Regions from separate parts of the Arthrobacter sp. UYCu712 genome, predicted to be linked through region 1. Evidence: riboswitches for the same ligand, from Rfam matches in the RefSeq annotation. Region 1 holds a riboswitch; the other holds the start of a gene.
What was found. Region 1 has a riboswitch for glycine ahead of gcvP (aminomethyl-transferring glycine dehydrogenase). Riboswitches for the same ligand answer to the same signal wherever they lie in the genome.

Region 1 (3,567 bases):
CGACTGGCCCTCCAGCAGCTGCAGGTGCTGGGCCAGGAAGAGGATGAAGCCGTTGAAGGAGAACAGCGCCAGGACGTTCGCCGTGATGGCCGTGCTGAAGACACGGTTGCCGAAGAGGCTGACATCCAGCAGCGGGGCGGACGTGCCCCCGAGCTGCTGACCGCGCAGCAGGGCACGCTGCCTGCGGATGAAGACGTAGCCCATGAGCAGGCCGAAACCGATGGCCGCCAGCGGCGCCACGGCAACGCCGTGAGTAGCCAGGTCCTTGATGCCGTAGACCACCGGGACCATGACCAGCAGGGACAGGACAATGCTGGGCACGTCCACCCGGCCGGGATTCGGGTCCCGTGATTCCGGGATCAGCACGGGACCGAGCGCGAGTAGCGGCAGGATGATCGGCACGGCAACCAGCAGGATGGCGCCCCACCAGAAGTGCTCCACGAGCCAGCCGCCGAAGATCGGGCCCAGGGCGGCGCCGCCGGAGAAGCCCGCGGCCCAGATGGCCACGGCGAGCCGCCGCCGGTTCGGTTCGGGGAAAATGTTGCGGATCAGGGACAGCGTGGACGGCATCAGCATGGCCCCGAAAAATCCCAGCCCGGCCCGTCCGGCGATCAGCCATTCGGCGCTGGGCGCGAAGGCGGTGACGGCCGAGACAGCCGCGAAGCCCGTGCTGCCGATGAAAAGAAGCCGGCGGCGGCCGATCCTGTCGCCCAGGCTGCCCATAGCCACCAGCAGCCCGGCGAGCACCAGGGGATAGGCATCGACAATCCACAGCAGCTCGACTCCCGAGGCGTCGAGGCCGCGGGCGATCGCCGGCAGCGCAAAAGTGAGCGCCGTGTTGTCCACCGCGACCAGCAATACGGGGAACATCAGCAGGGACAGTGCCAGCCAGTCGCGCCACGCCGCCCGCGGGGCGGATGCCGGCGTTGTGCTGGTGGCTGCAGGAATCGATGTAGTCCTCATAACTGATAACTATACCGTCCAGACGGTACAGTTAAGAAATTCCGGGCAGGGCAGGCATGATGGGATCCATGCCCAGAAAACCCGTCGCCCGCGAAGCCGTCCTTGACGCCTTCGAATCCCTGCTGATCGAAGAGGGTGAACGGGCGGCAACGGTGGACGCCGTGGCCCGGCTGGCCGGAGTCTCCAAAGGCGGGCTGCTCTACCATTTCCCGAACAAGGAAGCCATGGTCTCCGTGCTGCTGGAACGGCTCGACCGGCTCCTCGGCGAGGACCTCGGGAGGATGGCCGCCGCTCCGGAAGGGGCTGCCGCATACTTCATCAAATCCTCGGTCTGGGCCGACACCCCGATGGACCGCGTCTTCGTCGCAGCCACCCGGCTGGCCGAAGTGGCCCACGAGGAAACCCTGCAGCGGATAGCCGCCGCCCAGGCGGGCTGGCTGGAACTGCTCGCCGCCGACGTCGGGCCGGGCATGGCCAAGGCGGTCCTCTACATGGGCGACGGGCTCTACTTCAACGCGATGCTGGCCCGCGGGCCGGGCGGACCGCTCCCGCAGGTCGGCGGGGATGTCGCGAGCCTGCTGGCCGCCGTCGAACGGCTGCGTGGCTGAGCCGGACACCGGGCAACTCCGGTCCGCCGAGGTCGCCGGAAACGCGCGAGGTCGCCGGAATTTTCCGGCGACCTCGCAGCCTTCCCGCGATTTCGCGTCCGGCCGGGGTCCTGGCGCCGTCATGGTTTGCGGTGCGGGGCCGGGCGTAGGACAATGGAAGCTGTGACTGCGGTCACGAGCAATTGAATATGCCATTGATCTGCGGCGGGAGAGTCCTGCAAGTAGGTACAAGCAGGCGCCGTAGGAGCAAACCCTCCCCAGGAATCTCTCAGGCCCATGTACCGCCGCGGCAAGGCAACTCTGGAAAGTAGCAGGCTGTCATCTGACATGCTGAGCTCACCGACGGTGCAAGCCGAGCCATGCGAAAGCACGGGTCCGCGGAAACTCTCAGGTCCAATACAGAGCGGGGAGGAACCCGAATCAATGCGGCGTACCCTGCCGCCTTAGTTATGGAGTTCCTTGTGACTGTTACCTCAGCCTCCACGTCCTTCGTTGACCGGCACATCGGCGCCCGCCGCCAGTCCGACGTCGACGCCATGCTGAAGGCTGTCGGCTACGACACCGTCGACGCGCTCGTAGACACCGCCGTCCCGAAGGACATCCGGCAGGACTCCGACCTCGCGCTCGGCGCAGCCCTGAGCGAAGTGGAAGTCCTCGCCGAACTGCGCAGGATTGCCGGGAAGAACAAGACGGCCGTCCAGATGATCGGGCAGGGTTACTCCGACACCCTCACCCCCGCGGTCATCCGCCGCAATATCCTTGAGGCCCCGGCCTGGTACACGGCCTACACGCCGTACCAGCCAGAAATCTCGCAGGGCCGGCTTGAGGCGCTGCTGAACTTCCAGACCATGGTCCAGGACCTCGTCGGGCTCCCCATCGCCAACGCCTCGCTGCTCGACGAAGCCACCGCCGTCGCCGAGGCCGTCCTGATGATGCGCCGCGCCAACAAGAACAAGACGGCCCACGACGGCAAGACCGTGCTGGACGCCGACTGCCTCCCGCAGACCATCGCGATCGTCAAGGGCCGCGCCGAGGCGCTCGGGTTCGAGGTCGAGGTCGCCGACCTCTCCAAGGGACTGCCCGACGGCGTCATCAACGGCGTCGTCCTGCAGCAGCCCGGCGTCTCAGGCCGCGTGTTCGACCACGCCGCCGTCATCGCCGACGCCAAGGAACGCGGCGCCCTCGTCACCGTCGCCGCGGACCTGCTGTCCCTCACCCTGATCACCTCCCCGGGCGAGCAGGGCGCGGACATCGCCGTCGGCTCGGCCCAGCGCTTCGGTGTTCCGCTGTTCTTCGGCGGCCCGCACGCCGCCTACATGGCAGTCCAGAAGGGCCTGGAGCGGTCCATGCCCGGCCGCCTCGTGGGCGTGTCCAAGGACAACGCCGGCGTCCCGGCCTACCGGCTGGCGCTGCAGACCCGCGAACAGCACATCCGCCGCGAGAAGGCCACGTCCAACATCTGCACCGCGCAGGCGCTGCTGGCCATCGTCGCCTCCTTCTACGCCGTCTACCACGGCCCGGACGGCCTCAAAGCAATCGCCGAGACCACGCACGGCCACGCCCGGACCATCGCCGCCTGGCTGAAGGCCGCCGGCCTGGACGTGCTGCACACGAGCTTCTTCGACACCGTCACCGTTTCGGTCCCCGGCAAGGCGGAACAGATCGTCGCCGCCGCCGAGGCCAAGGGCATCAACCTGCGCGGCATCGACGCGGACACCGTCGGCATCTCCGCGGATGAAGCCACGACGGCGGCCATCGTCGCCGACGTCGTTGCCGCGTTCGGCGCGACCGGCACCCACGCAGCATCCGGCGATGGCTCCGCTTTCGGCCTGGATCACGCCGTCCAGCGGACCTCCGACTACCTCCAGCACCCGGTCTTCAACACCCACCGTTCCGAGACCCAGCTGCTGCGCTACATCCGCCGGCTCTCGGACCGCGACCTGGCTTTGGACCGCACCATGATCCCGCTGGGGTCCTGCACCATGAAGCTGAACGC
Region 2 (3,567 bases), on a different contig from region 1:
AGATGGGAGCACCAGTTCCTGGTTCGATAGCGTCCGAGTCCGCCTTGTTCGCGTCACCTGGCATGAACGGTGCCAGGTGGGCCTTGGCCGCGACCGGGCCGACGCCGGGGCCGCCGCCGCCGTGCGGGATGCAGAAGGTCTTGTGCAGGTTCAGGTGCGAGACGTCGCCGCCGAACCGGCCGGGCTGGGCGAGCCCGACGAGGGCGTTGAGGTTGGCGCCGTCGATGTAGACCTGGCCGCCGGCCTCGTGGATCGCGTCGCAGACCTCGCGGACGTCGGCGTCGTACACGCCGTGCGTGGACGGGTAGGTGATCATGATGCAGGACAGTGCGTCCTTGTGGGCCTCGATCTTGGCGGCGAGGTCCCCGTGGTCGATCGTGCCGTCGGAGGCCGTGGCCACGACGACGACCTTCATGCCGGCCAGCACGGCGGAGGCGGCGTTGGTGCCGTGGGCGGAGGCCGGGATCAGGCAGACGTTGCGCTGGGCGTCCCCGCGGGAGTGATGGTAGCCGCGGATGGCCAGGAGGCCGGCGAGCTCACCCTGCGATCCGGCGTTGGGCTGGATGGAGACCTGGTCGTAGCCCGTGATCTCAGCGAGGTCAGCTTCGAGGCCGCTGATGAGTTCGCGCCAGCCCTCGGTCTGGGAGTCCGGGGCGAAGGGGTGGATGGAGGCGAACTCCGGCCAGGAGATCGCTTCCATTTCTGCGGTGGCGTTCAGCTTCATGGTGCAGGAGCCCAGCGGGATCATGGTCCGGTCCAGCGCGAGGTCCCGGTCCGAGAGCTTGCGGATGTAGCGCAGCAGCTGGGTCTCGGAGCGGTGGGTATTGAAGACCGGGTGCTGCAGGAATTCGGAGGTGCGCAGCACCCTCTCGGGCAGCTCGAAACCCTTGGCCTCCACAACTGGACCGGCACCGAAGGCGACGACGACCGCGGAGATGACCTCCGCCGTCGTCGTCTCATCGACTGACACGCCAACTGTGTCCGTATCGATGAGGCGCAGGTTGATGCCCCGGGCTTCGGCGGCGGTGATGACCTTGTGGGCTTTGCCGGGCACACGGACCGTAACGGTGTCGAAGAAGGAGTCGCTCACCAGTTCCCGGCCCGCGATCTTCAGCGTGGTGGCGAGGGTGCGGGCGTTGTTGTGGACGGTCTCGGCGATAGCCTTCAGTCCGTCGGGGCCGTGGTAGACGGCGTAGAACGAGGAGACGATGGCCAGCAGTGCCTGCGCGGTGCAGATGTTGGACGTGGCCTTCTCGCGGCGGATGTGCTGCTCGCGGGTCTGGAGGGCCAGGCGGTAGGCGGGGACGCCGGCGTTGTCCTTGGAGACGCCGACAATGCGGCCGGGGAGCGTGCGTTCCATGCCGCTCCGGACCGCCATGTACGCGGCGTGCGGGCCGCCGAAGAACAGCGGGACACCGAAGCGCTGGGCCGAGCCGACGGCGATGTCCGCGCCCTGCTCGCCCGGAGGGGTGATCAGGGTGAGCGCCAGGAGGTCGGCTGCCACTGTGACCAGTGCGCCCCGGTCCTTGGCCTCTGCGATCACGCCGGACTGGTCCCACACCCGGCCGGAAACGCCCGGCTGCTGCAGCACGACACCGCTGATGTCGCCGTCGGGCAGTCCCTTGGAGAGGTCCGCGACCTCCACCTCGAAGCCGAGGGCCTCGGCGCGGCCCAACACGATGGCGATTGTCTGCGGCAGGCAGTCGGCGTCCAGGACGGTCTTGCCGTGCTGGGCCGGCTTGTTCTTGTTGGCGCGGCGCATCAGGAGCACGGCCTCGGCGACGGCGGTGGCCTCGTCGAGGAGCGACGCGTTGGCTACCGGGAGCGCTGTGAGTTCCTGGACCATGGTCTGAAAGTTCAGCAGCGCCTCGAGCCGGCCCTGTGAGATTTCCGGCTGGTAGGGCGTGTAGGCGGTGTACCAGGCGGGGGCTTCGAGGATGTTCCGGCGGATGACGGCCGGGGTGATGGTGTCGTAGTAGCCCTGGCCGATCATCTGGACCGCGGTCTTGTTCTTCGCGGCCAGCATGCGCAGCTCGGCCAGTACCTCGACTTCGCTGAGTCCGCTGTCCAGGCTGAGCGGCTTTTCCTGGCGGATGGAATCGGGAACCGCATTGTCGACGAGGCCGTCAAGGCTGTCGTAGCCGACGGCCTTGAGCATGGTGTCGATGTCTGTTTGGCGGCGCGCGCCGATGTGGCGGTCTGCGAACGTGGACGGGGACGATTGAACCGTCATTGAGGAACTCCATAATTCAGGTGGCGCCAAAGCGTCACGATGATTCGGGTTCCTCCCCGCTCTGTATTGGACCTGAGAGTTTCCGCTTTGCCTGCTGTTAGCAGGGCGCCACTTGCACCGTCGGTGAGCCCGGTTTCCCGGACTGCTTTCCAGAGTTGCCTTGCCGCGGCGGTACGTGGGCCTGAGAGATTCCTGGGGAGGATTTGCTCCTACGGCGCCTGCTGAACGTACCGGCAGGACTCTCCCGCCGCAGATCATAAGCCGTGCCACTAAATGGGTGACACGGCTCACACTTTACCTGCTGCTTTGGCGGGATGCAACAGCGGGTCTCATAAGGCGGTAGTACCGCGGGACGATAGTTTTGGAGGATGACGGCTAGCTACAGGTATGACGTGGAGGTCCTGCACCTGCTCGTGTCGCCGGCGCACGCCTACTTCGGGCGAGCCCGGGAAGGCGCGGCCGATGTCCCTACCACCGATGCCGAGCACGTGGAGCTGGTGGCCGGCAAGGGCATCGTCGGTGATCGGTTCTTCGGCAAGGCAGCGCACATGGATGCCGCAGTGACAGTGTTCGCGATCGAGGCTCTCGAGGAGATCGCCGCGGAACTGGGCACGGTACCCCTCGACCCGCTCCTGACGCGCCGCAACGTGGTCCTCAGGGGAGCCCACCTGGCGCCGCTGCTCGGGCAAAATTTCGCACTGGAATCGCGCGGTGACCTCGTGCGGCTCAAGGCCGGGCGGCCTGCCCATCCTTGCGTCTGGATGGATGAGATGCTCGCCCCGGGTGCCCACAAAGCCATGCGCGGGCGGGGCGGCGTGCGCTGCCAGGTGCTTTCCGACGGCATCCTGCACCGCGGACCGGCAGTGCTGATCAGCCCCGTGCCGCTCGACCCCGGACGCGCAGGCGACGCGACCCTGTTGCGCCCGTCGCGGTTGCCCTAGCCTGCCGCGGCGCCTCGCTGATCAGGCGTGCTCAAAGGACGACGGCGGGAGGTCCCGCCGTCGTCAGCTACCCGCCGCTGGCTGCCTGCTCGCCGAGGTAGTCACCATGGCCGCCGGGGACCACCAGCAGTCGGGCGCCCGGGACGGCGCCTGCCATCCGCGCGGCATACTCGGCGGCGACAACGTCGCGGTCGGCGCTCACCACCAGCGTGGCGGCCGTGATGGTGCCGAGCTCTTCGTCGGGCCATCCGGGGGAAGTCCAGGATCCGCCGGCGGTCCAGCTCGAAGAGCCGCCCCAGGTGGCCGGGTTCGGGGTTGAGGCGGCGGTCGGCGTCCTTGTAGGTGTCCGGCATGTCATCGAGGGTGGCCTTCGCCATTCCGTCCCAGAACTCG

Region 2: linked by a shared signal. The riboswitch ahead of gcvP (aminomethyl-transferring glycine dehydrogenase) and the one ahead of gcvP (aminomethyl-transferring glycine dehydrogenase) in region 1 are both predicted to bind glycine.

The regions. Positions count from the first base shown of each region.
Region 1 covers NZ_JBEPOZ010000007.1:50,635-54,201, forward strand. Annotated here, with positions in the region: gene ABIB51_RS09095 (MFS transporter) at 1-963, opposite strand, end outside; gene ABIB51_RS09100 (TetR/AcrR family transcriptional regulator) at 1,032-1,571, shown strand; glycine riboswitch at 1,767-1,865, shown strand; glycine riboswitch at 1,867-1,983, shown strand; gene gcvP (aminomethyl-transferring glycine dehydrogenase) at 2,033-3,567, shown strand, end outside.
Region 2 covers NZ_JBEPOZ010000024.1:3,981-7,547, forward strand. Annotated here, with positions in the region: gene gcvP (aminomethyl-transferring glycine dehydrogenase) at 1-2,233, opposite strand, end outside; glycine riboswitch at 2,285-2,391, opposite strand; glycine riboswitch at 2,393-2,490, opposite strand; gene ABIB51_RS18605 (MOSC domain-containing protein) at 2,602-3,174, shown strand; gene ABIB51_RS18610 (alpha/beta fold hydrolase) at 3,276-3,567, opposite strand, start outside.